2 regions of the Limnohabitans sp. INBF002 genome follow, and region 1 is predicted to be linked to the other one. Evidence: predicted binding sites of a transcription regulator. Region 1 holds the regulator's gene; the other holds the start of a gene.
What was found. Region 1 encodes FNR, which switches genes on or off when oxygen is low (the NO sensors DNR and NnrR bind a similar motif). Its sites were predicted from a motif close to TTGATNNNNATCAA; they were not measured.

Region 1 (5,370 bases):
GGCTTCTCGAATAAACCTGCTGTTGCGAAGTAAAACGCTTTGAACTCTGCTGACGACTCCAAGCAGCGCAAGACCATCCCCATCGTTCCAGAGCCTTCGGGCTCTGCGGACGAGGCGATGGTCTCGCTTTATGCTGCATCGAAAAAAATCTACCCTCGCTCTGTGGAGGGTATCTTTGCTTATTGGCGCTGGATTTTGGTGGTCCTGACGCAGCTGGTGTTTTACGGTTTGCCTTGGTTTGAGTGGGGTACACGTCAAGCGGTGCTGTTCGATTTGGCGTCGCGCAGGTTTTATATTTTTGGTTTGGTCTTGTACCCGCAAGACTTTATTTATCTCACGGGCTTGTTGGTGATTTCAGCCTTGGCGCTGTTTTTGTTCACGGCAGTGGCGGGGCGTTTGTGGTGTGGTTATGCCTGTCCGCAAACGGTTTACAGCGAAATTTTCTTGTGGATTGAGCGCAAGGTCGAAGGCGACCGCTCCGCCCGTATGCGCTTGGACGACGCAGACTTCTCGTTGGAGAAGTTGGTTAAGAAGTGGTACAAGCACATCATCTGGATCTTCTTGTCGATCTGGACTGGCTTCACTTTTGTGGGTTACTTCACACCCATCCGTGAGCTGGCAATGGAGTTTTTCCTGACGCAGATGAGTTCATGGGAACTGTTCTGGGTGTTCTTTTATGCCTTCGCCACGTATGGCAACGCTGGGTTCATGCGCGAACAGGTGTGTAAATACATGTGCCCTTACGCACGCTTTCAAAGCGCCATGTTTGACAACGACACGCTGATCGTCACCTATGACACTGAACGCGGCGAACCACGTGGCCCACGCTCAAAGAAAGCAGAGACGGGTGTCCTGAACTTAGGTGCTTGTGTAGATTGCACCTTGTGCGTTCAGGTGTGTCCGACAGGCATTGATATTCGCGATGGTTTGCAATACGAATGCATTGGTTGTGGCGCGTGCGCCGATGTGTGCGATACCGTCATGGATAAGATGGGCTATGCACGTGGCTTGGTTCGCTACTCCACACAAAATGCGATGGATAACAAGTGGACGCCTCAACAAATCTGGCAACGCTTGATGCGACCTCGTATTCAGATTTACACCATGATCTTGGTGGCGGTGACGGTGGGTTTATTTGTTTCACTCAGTTTGCGCACCCCCTTTAAGGTGGACGTTGTACGCGATCGCTCAACCTTGTCACGGATTACTGAGTTCGGCACACTGGAAAACGTGTACCGTTTGCAAATCATGAATGCGGCTGAAACTGTTCAAACGTACCATTTGTCCGTCAAAGGCTTGCCCGGCCTGAAAATCACGACTGACACAGAGGTAATGGTTGACCCTGCACAAGCCCGTTGGGTGGTATTGCGAGCCGATATTCCTTATGGTTCTGCCGAAGGTGGGTCGCACAAAATCATGTTTGAAATTCAGGCTTCGGGTACTGATGAGTTCGTGGTCGAGAAATCTGTGTTCATCGTTCCTAGGTAATGCATCATGAAACAAGACACACCTGATACCAAACCTTGGTGGCAATACGGCCATGTATGGCTCATCATTGCGGGGCCTGCTGCGGTGGTCGTGGCTGGCTTCATCACCTTGGCGATTGCGATTCGCGTCCCTGATCCCGTGGTGGCCGACGACTATTACCGCCGAGGTTTAGACATCAACAAAACCTTGGCAGCAGAAAAAGACATGCAGTTGGCGCCCGCCATGCAGGCGCGCAACCATGTGGTGACTCCCAAAGCTGAATCAGCCAAGCCAGACACCCCCGCGAAAACCCCATAACTTTTTGGCGCATTCAGCCCTAAACTGAATTAGTTCCTTCTCAGGAGAATCAGAATGTTGGCTCAGCGAATGATGTGGATTGCATGGCCCGCCTTTTTAGTGGCGGGTGTTTTGGAAATGCTGGTGTTTGCATTTGTGGATCCGCAAGACATGCAATGGTTTGGTCAGCCCATCGAGCTTTCACGACAAGGTGTGTACACCTTGTCGTTTTTTGTTTTTTGGGCCATCACAGCGGCATCAAGTGCTTTGACAACCTTGCTCTCGGTGTCGCCATTTGAGGTGAACCGTTGCCCCTTGGTGCCCACGGAGCGGCCAGATGGTTGCCCTAAGCAAGAGGTGTGCTGCGAACCTGTGGCGGTTTAAACTGGCTGACAGGTTTGTGCGTTCACGATGAGTTTGAGCGCATCTGGATTGAGGATGCGCACGTGGCGCTGCTTGACCTCAACAATGCCGTCTTCCACAAATTTAGAAAACGTGCGGCTCACGGTTTCTAGTTTGAGTCCTAAGTAGCTGCCAATCTCTTCACGCGTCATTCGCAAAACCAATTCTGATTGAGAGAAACCCCTGGCGTGCAAGCGTTGCACCAGGTTCAGCAAGAAGGCGGCTAAGCGCTCTTCGGCCCGCATGCTGCCCAGCAGCAACATCACCCCGTTTTCACGCACGATTTCACGGCTCATGATTTTGTGCACATGACGTTGCAGCGAAGTAATTTCGCGTGACAACTCTTCAATGCGATCAAACGGCATCACACACACTTCAGCGTCTTCGAGCGCGACAGCATCACAGGTGTGGTGGTCGCTCACAATGCCATCTAGGCCAATGATTTCGCCCGCCATTTGAAAGCCCGTCACTTGATCGCGGCCATCCTCAGATGAGATGCGTGTCTTGAAGAACCCTGTGCGAATGGCGAACAGCGCGTTGAACTTGTCACCATTTCTGAAAAGGTTATCACCGCGAGTCACTTTGCGACGCGTCGCCACCACCTCATCCACACGTTCCATTTCGCTCTCATTCAAGCCCAAAGGCATGCAGAGTTCTCGCAAATTGCAATTGGAACAGGCGACTTTGATACTGGTGGAATTCATGGGTGCTGACAGTCGTTTGTGTTGATGCAGGTCAACTTTTTAATGTGTCTACACGCCTATTATGGAGCGCAAATTTAGGTGTGAACTTATGCATTCTCTTGTCCTCAATCCAGAACTTTTACGGCGCTATGACGTGGCTGGGCCGCGCTACACCTCGTATCCCACCGCAGACCGATTTGTGGAGGCATTTGGTGAGGCTGACTACTTGCAAGCGCTAGAGCAACGCCGCGATGGTGTGGGCGCAAAAGCCTACCCCTTGTCGCTGTATGTGCACATCCCGTTTTGTGAGTCGCTGTGTTATTACTGTGCGTGTAACAAAATCATCACCAAGCACCATGAGCGTGGCGCCGAATATTTGCGTTATCTAGAGCGCGAGGTTGATCTCAACATTGCGCACTTAGGTCAAGGCCAAGTGGTGTCGCAGCTCCACTTGGGCGGGGGGAGCCCCACATTTCTGAGTGATGATGAATTAGCGCAACTGATGTCTATGTTGCGCCGTAATTTTCAGTTTGCGCCGGGTGGCGAATATTCGGTTGAGATTGACCCACGCACGGTCACGCGCGAACGATTGGCCGCTTTGGCCGAACAGGGCTTTAACCGTTTGAGCTTTGGCGTGCAAGACTTTGAACCCGCCGTGCAAAAGGCGGTGCACCGAATCCAGCCCGCAGAGCAAGTGTTTGATTTGGTGGCGGCCTCGCGCGAGTTGGGGTTTGAGTCGGTCAACGTGGATTTGATTTATGGCCTGCCCATGCAAACGCCTGAGACCTTTGAGCGCACGCTGGGCCTGGTGGTCAAGCTTCGTCCAGACCGCATCGCGTTGTATGCCTACGCCCATTTGCCCGAGCGCTTCAAACCGCAACGCCGCATCCATACCCAAGATTTGCCACCTGCGGCCTCTAAGCTGGTGATGCTCTCCAGCGCCATGCGTGTGCTGATGGACGCGGGCTATGTGTATGTGGGCATGGATCACTTCGCATTGCCCACTGACGCGCTGGCGGTGGCCAAGCGCCAAGGCCGTTTACACCGCAACTTTCAGGGCTACAGCACGCAGCCTGATTGCGACTTGATTGCCTTGGGCGTCTCTTCCATTGGCCGTGTGGGGCCGACCTTCAGTCAAAACGTGAAAACATTGGACGAGTACTACGACTTGCTCAACCAAGGCCGCTTGCCCGTTGCGCGTGGCATGGCTCTGACGCGTGATGACTTGGTGCGCCGCACAGTCATCATGGCGCTGATGTGCCAAGGCAGTGTGCTGTTTGAATCGGTGGAGTTGTCGCATTTGGTGGACTTCAAGCAGTATTTCGCCCCAGAGATCAAAGCGTTAGAGGCAATGCAAGAACAAGGGTTGTTGACCATGGATGACGCTGGTATTCACGTGACTGAGCTGGGTTGGTTCTTTGTGCGTGGTGTGGCCATGGTGTTTGACAAATACCTGCAAGCCGACAAGAACCGCGCAAGGTTCTCTAAAATCATCTGATGAACACAACTTTGGCCCTCACCGCACTCCTCATGGGGCTCGCGGGTGGGCCGCACTGTTTGGCCATGTGCGGTGCGGCTTGTGCGGGCATTGGCCGCGCGGCCCAAAAGCAAACGGGCGGGCAGGGCACTTCGGCCATGCTCTTATTTCAATTGGGGCGCGTTGTGGGCTACAGCGTTTTGGGCGCATTGGCGGCCAGCACCATGCAAGGCGTGGGTTGGCTCAGCACACAGTCGGCGGTGTTTCGCCCCTTGTGGACGTTGCTGCACATCGTGGCCTTCATGGTTGGGTTGCTATTGCTTTGGCGCGGTGAACAACCGATTTGGCTCGAAGGCTTTGGTCGCCGCATTTGGCGGCGTGTGCAGACGATGACGGCGCACCTCAAATTGCGCAATGGTGGCGCGGTGGTCCTTGGTGTTTTGTGGGCCTTGATGCCTTGCGGTCTTTTGTACGGTGCGCTTTTGGTCGCTGCACTCAGCAACAGCCCCGTTGAAGGTGCTGGTGTGATGGCACTCTTTGCATTGGGCAGCGCCGTGGTGTTGACGATTGGTCCATGGGTTTGGTTGCGCTTGCGAGGCGTACAAACCGTAGATGGCCGCAACGGCGCATGGGGTGTGCGTTTGGCCGGGGCCGCACTCGCCGTCAGTTCAGGCTGGGCCTTGTGGATGGGCCTTGTCGAGTACCAAGCGCCGTGGTGCTTGGTGCCTCAATGATCAGCTTGTGATGCCTTTGTAAAACATATAAGCGGCCAGCACATAGAGCACGCTGGCAAACACGCGTTTGAGTTTTTTCACGGGCAGCATGTGTGCTGCTTTTGCGCCTAGCGGGGCTGTGAACACGCTGCAAGCCGCAATGACAGTCAAGGCCGGCACCCAAATGAAACCAAACGCATCGTCAGGCAAACCTTGTACCGACATACCGCTGATGATGTAACCCACCACATTGGCCACGGCAATCGGAAAGCCCAAAGCTGCACTGGTGGCCACGGCGTTATGAATGGCCACGTTGCACCACGTCATGAAT
Region 2 (5,370 bases), 130 kb from region 1:
CGAAGGTGTGTTTGACGATTGCCAAGATTTGGTCAAAGCCGTGTCCAACGATTTGGACTTCAAAACCAAATACAAAATTGGCACCGTCAACTCCATCAACTGGGCGCGTTTGTTGGCGCAGGTGGTGTACTACTTCGCAGGCTATTTCCAAGCGACCAAGACCAACAGCCAAAAGGTGAGCTTCACTGTGCCCAGTGGCAACTTTGGCAACGTGTGTGCTGGCCATGTGGCCCGCATGATGGGCTTGCCTGTGGACACCCTAGTGGCAGCCACCAACGAAAACGATGTGCTGGACGAGTTCTTCCGCACCGGCGTGTACCGCGTGCGCGGCAGCGCCGACACGCACGAAACCTCTAGCCCGTCGATGGACATTTCCAAGGCCAGCAACTTTGAGCGCTTTGTGTTCGATCTGCTCGGTCGTGATGCCGCGTTGACCAAAGACTTGTTTGGCGCGCAAATCTTGAAGAACGGGAAGTTCGACCTGAGTGGCAACCCGCATTTCGCAGAAGCTGCCACGCGCTACGGTTTTGCCAGCGGCAAGAGCACACACGCCAACCGTTTGGCCACCATCCAAGACGTGCACAAGCGCTTTGGTGAAATGATCGACACGCACACGGCTGACGGCGTGAAAGTGGCGCGTGAGCACCTCAAGGCTGGTGTGCCCATGATTGTTTTGGAAACTGCGTTGCCCATCAAATTTGCCGCCACCATCGTGGAAGCCTTGGGTCAAGAGCCCCATCGCCCAGCCAAGTTTGAAGGCATCGAAGCTTTGCCAAAGCGTGTGCAGGTGATGAAGGCAGATGTGGCGCAAATCAAAGCCTACATCGCCAAGCACTGCGACCTCGCATGAAGGTCGTCGCCTTTGCCGGTTATTCCGGCTCAGGAAAAACCACCTTGGTGGAGCAGTTGATTGGTTGCATGCGCATGCGTGGGCTTCGCGTGTCGGTGGTCAAACACGCGCACCACAACTTTGACATCGACAAGCCCGGCAAGGACAGCTGGCGTCACCGCGAAGCGGGCGCGTTTGAGGTGCTGGTGGCATCCAACCAACGTTTGGTGTTGCAGCGACAGTTTGAGCAGCCTGCGCAGCTCTCTGTGCACCACCTGTTGGCCGAGGTGTACGACGGCGTGGATTGGGTCTTGGTCGAAGGCTTTAAGAAGAGCGATTTGCTCAAGGTCGAGGTCTGGCGCAAAGCCTCTGAGCAGCCCGTGCGCTACCCCGAGGACGACTTTGTGGTGGCCATCGCCACCGATTCGCCACAAGATCTGCCAGAGGCCACGCAACGTCCTGTGCTCGACTTGAACGATGCCTACGCCATCACTGAGTGGCTGGTCGCCAACCAAGACCGTTTCGAATACAACCCGCCTTTGCTATGACCCGTCCTGCTTTGCTTTCACTCGATGACGCGTTGCCGCAATTGCTGGCGCAAGCTCAAGTATTGACAGGCGTGCAATCGGTTTCTACCTTTGAAGCCGATGGCCGCGTGCTGGCGCAAGACGTGGTTGCTGCCTTGCAAGTCCCGCCTCAGGACAACAGCTCGATGGACGGCTATGCGTTGCGTGCAACAGATTGCGCGCAAGCAGGCGCGGTGCTACGCGTGACGCAGCGCATTCCAGCGGGCACATACGGCACGCAGCTCCATGCAGGCGAGGCCGCGCGCATCTTCACGGGCGCCCCCATTCCCCCCGGTGCCGATGCCGTGGTGATGCAAGAAGACTGTGAAGCCTTAGAAGGCGAACACGTCAAAGTGAACAAGGCCGTGCCCGCAGGGCAGTGGGTTCGACGCTCGGGTGAGGATGTCACACGCGGCGCCACGGTGCTCACCCAAGGCACGCGCTTGACGCCCGCTGAGTTGGGTTTGGCAGCCAGCATTGGTTTGGCACAGTTGCAAGTGTCTGCGCGTCCACGCGTGGCCTTGTTCTCGACGGGCGATGAGTTAGTCATGCCCGGCGATGTGGCCCCTGAAGCCATGCCTGCTGGTGCGATTTACAACTCCAACCGTTTCTTCTTGCGCGCCATGTTGCAGCGCTTGGGTTGCGAGGTGACCGATCTGGGCATCGTGCCCGACAAGCGCGACGCCACCATTGCCGCTTTGCGTGATGCAGCTTTGCACCACGATTTGATTTTGACCAGCGGTGGTGTGTCGGTGGGTGAAGAAGATCACATCAAACCCGCGGTGGAGAGCTTGGGCGAGTTGAAGCTGTGGCAACTGGCCATCAAGCCCGGCAAGCCCTTTGCTTACGGCAAGGTGAACCGTGATGGTGACGCTTGTCACTTCATGGGCTTACCCGGCAACCCCGTGTCTAGCTTTGTGACGTTTTTATTGTTGGTTCGTCCGTTTGTGTTGGCCTTGCAAGGCGTGACGCAGACAGACGTGAAGCGCACCGAAATGACGGCCCATTTCGATTGGCCCCGCGCTGACAAGCGCCGCGAGTTCTTGCGTGTCAAACGCAACGCGCAAGGCGGCTTGGATTTGTTCCCCAACCAAAGCTCTGGCGTGCTCACTTCCGCTGTGTGGGGCGATGGCGTGGTGGATAACCCTGCTGGGCAAACCATTTCAAAAGGCGATACCGTTCGCTTTATTTCCTTTGCGGAGTGGCTGGCATGAAGGTCAATCTCAAATACTTTGCATCCATTCGCGAAGCCATCGGACAGGGCAGCGAAAGCGTGGGTACACAAGCTGCCACGCTTCAAGCTTTGCGCGACGAGCTGATTGCTCGTGGGGGTGCCTACGCCGAAGTGCTGGCCCATGGCCGCGCCGTGCGCATGGCCTTGAACCAGGACCTGTGTGATGCGTCTGCCGCATTGAGCGACGGTTGCGAAGTGGCCTTCTTTCCGCCTGTCACCGGCGGCTAAACCCAGAGGCGCGCCATGTCATTCACCGTCAGCATCCAAACCCAAGACTTTGATGTGAGCCAAGAACTTGCCTCCTTGCGTGCGTGCGATGCCCGCGTGGGGGCGGTGTGTTCGTTTTTAGGCACGGTGCGCGAGCGTAATGACGGAAGCTCGGTGGCCAGCATGGAGCTGGAACACTACCCAGGCATGACTGAAAAATCCATCGCGGCCATGATGGACGAGGCTAAGACGCGCTTTGATATTTTCGCTGCCCGCGTGATTCACCGCGTGGGTTTGCTGCATCCTGAAGACCAAATTGTGTTTGTGGCCGTCACATCAGCCCACCGCGGCGAGAGCTTCAAGGCCTGCGAGTTTTTGATGGATTACCTCAAGACCCAAGCGCCGTTCTGGAAAAAAGAAGTCACGCCCGAAGGCGCACGCTGGGTCGATGCCCGCGTGAGCGACGACCAAGCTTTGGCGCGCTGGGGTATTAAAGCGAGCAATTCCGCTACGCCCTAAAGACGTGCGCCACCGCACTGACGGATGTGTGAGTGGATGGTTGAATCTGTGCTGCTTTGACCCATGTCAAAGTCGCCAGCAGCACGGCCACTTGAAATAGTCGGCAGCAGCCTCAAATACTGGCTAATTCAACAAATTTCTCGGAGTTTCCATGCGTATTGACAAACTCACCACCAAGTTCCAAGAAGCCTTGGGCGACGCACAGTCGCTCGCGCTTGGGGGCGATCACGCTTACATCGAACCTTCCCATGTGTTAGTCGCCATGTTGCGCCAAGACGATGGCCCTAAATCGCTCTTGCAACGTGCGGGCGCCAATGTGTCGGGCTTGTTGTCTGCTGCGGAAGACGCCATGAACCGCTTGCCCAAGGTCGAAGGCCAGGACCAGGTGCAAGTGGGACGCGACACCGTGTCCTTGGTTCAAGCGGCTGAAAAAGAAGCGATTAAGCGGGGCGACCAATTCGTGGCCAGTGAGTTGTTTTTGCTTGCCATGTGCGACAACAAAGGTCACTGGGGCAAGCTGGCGACTCAAAACGGTTTGAGCCGTAAGTCTTTAGAGGCAGCGGTCACGGCGGTGCGCGGCGGCCAAAAAGTAGACAACGCGGAGAGCGAAGGCCAACGCGAGTCCTTGAAAAAATACTGCATGGACCTGACCGAGCGTGCGCGTCAAGGCAAGCTCGACCCTGTGATTGGTCGTGACGATGAAATTCGCCGTGCCATTCAGGTGCTGCAGCGTCGCAGCAAAAACAACCCTGTTCTCATCGGTGAGCCAGGGGTGGGCAAGACCGCGATTGTGGAGGGCTTGGCCCAACGGATCGTGGCAGGCGAGGTGCCCGATTCCCTCAAAGGCAAGCGTGTGTTGTCGCTGGACATGGCCGCTTTGTTGGCCGGTGCGAAATACCGCGGCGAGTTTGAAGAGCGTCTGAAAAGCGTGCTCAAAGAACTGGCGCAAGACGAAGGCCAAACCATTGTGTTCATCGATGAGCTGCACACCATGGTGGGCGCTGGCAAGGCCGATGGCGCGATGGATGCAGGCAACATGCTCAAGCCCGCCTTGGCGCGTGGCGAATTGCATTGCGTGGGTGCGACCACCCTAGACGAATACCGTAAGTACATCGAAAAAGATGCGGCCTTAGAGCGTCGTTTCCAAAAAATCATCGTCGGCGAACCCACCGTCGAAGCCACGATTGCGATTTTGCGTGGCTTGCAAGAGAAGTATGAAGTGCACCATGGTGTAGAAATTACCGACCCCGCCATCGTGGCGGCAGCCGAGTTGAGCCATCGCTACATCACTGACCGTTTCTTGCCTGACAAAGCGATTGATTTGATTGACGAGGCTGCCGCCAAAATCAAAATTGAAATCGACTCCAAGCCCGAGGTGATGGACAAGCTAGACCGTCGCCTGATTCAGCTCAAGATTGAGCGCGAAGCTGTGCGCAAAGAAAAAGACGAAGCTTCGCAAAAGCGCATGGAGTTGCTCGAAGAAGAGATTGAAAAGATTGGCAAAGAGTACGCCGACTTGGACGAGATTTGGAAGGCTGAAAAGTCTTCTGCTCACGGCGGTGCGCAAATCAAAGAAGAGATTGACCGTCTGCGCCATCAAATTGAAGAACTCACCCGCAAGGGCGATTTCAACAAAGTGGCCGAATTGCAATACGGCAAGTTGCCCGAGCTTGAAAAGCGGATGAAAGAAGCCAACGCCCGCGAAAGCGGCAAGACGGCTGCGGCCGGCGGCCATCGCTTGCTGCGCACACAAGTGGGCGCTGAAGAAATTGCCGAAGTCGTGGCGCGTGCCACGGGCATTCCTGTGTCCAAGCTGATGCAAGGCGAACGCGACAAACTCTTGCAGATGGAAGACAAGTTGCATGACCGCGTGGTGGGCCAAGAAGAAGCCATCACCGCCGTGGCCAATGCCATCCGTCGCTCGCGTGCAGGCTTGGGCGACCCCAACCGCCCTACAGGTTCGTTCTTGTTCCTCGGCCCAACGGGTGTGGGTAAAACCGAGCTGTGCAAGGCCT

Region 2: the regulator FNR is predicted to act here: its motif matches at 3,412-3,425, upstream of clpB (ATP-dependent chaperone ClpB).

What each region holds. Positions count from the first base shown of each region.
Region 1 covers NZ_AP027055.1:815,468-820,837, forward strand. The annotation lists gene ccoP (cytochrome-c oxidase, cbb3-type subunit III) at 1-33, shown strand, start outside; gene ccoG (cytochrome c oxidase accessory protein CcoG) at 118-1,488, shown strand; gene QMG15_RS04130 (FixH family protein) at 1,495-1,785, shown strand; gene QMG15_RS04135 (hypothetical protein) at 1,840-2,148, shown strand; gene fnr (fumarate/nitrate reduction transcriptional regulator Fnr) at 2,145-2,882, opposite strand; gene hemN (oxygen-independent coproporphyrinogen III oxidase) at 2,959-4,347, shown strand; gene QMG15_RS04150 (sulfite exporter TauE/SafE family protein) at 4,347-5,060, shown strand; gene QMG15_RS04155 (sulfite exporter TauE/SafE family protein) at 5,061-5,370, opposite strand, start outside.
Region 2 covers NZ_AP027055.1:940,785-946,154, forward strand. The annotation lists gene thrC (threonine synthase) at 1-850, shown strand, start outside; gene mobB (molybdopterin-guanine dinucleotide biosynthesis protein B) at 847-1,377, shown strand; gene glp (gephyrin-like molybdotransferase Glp) at 1,374-2,609, shown strand; gene moaD (molybdopterin converting factor subunit 1) at 2,606-2,857, shown strand; gene moaE (molybdopterin synthase catalytic subunit MoaE) at 2,873-3,355, shown strand; gene clpB (ATP-dependent chaperone ClpB) at 3,507-5,370, shown strand, end outside.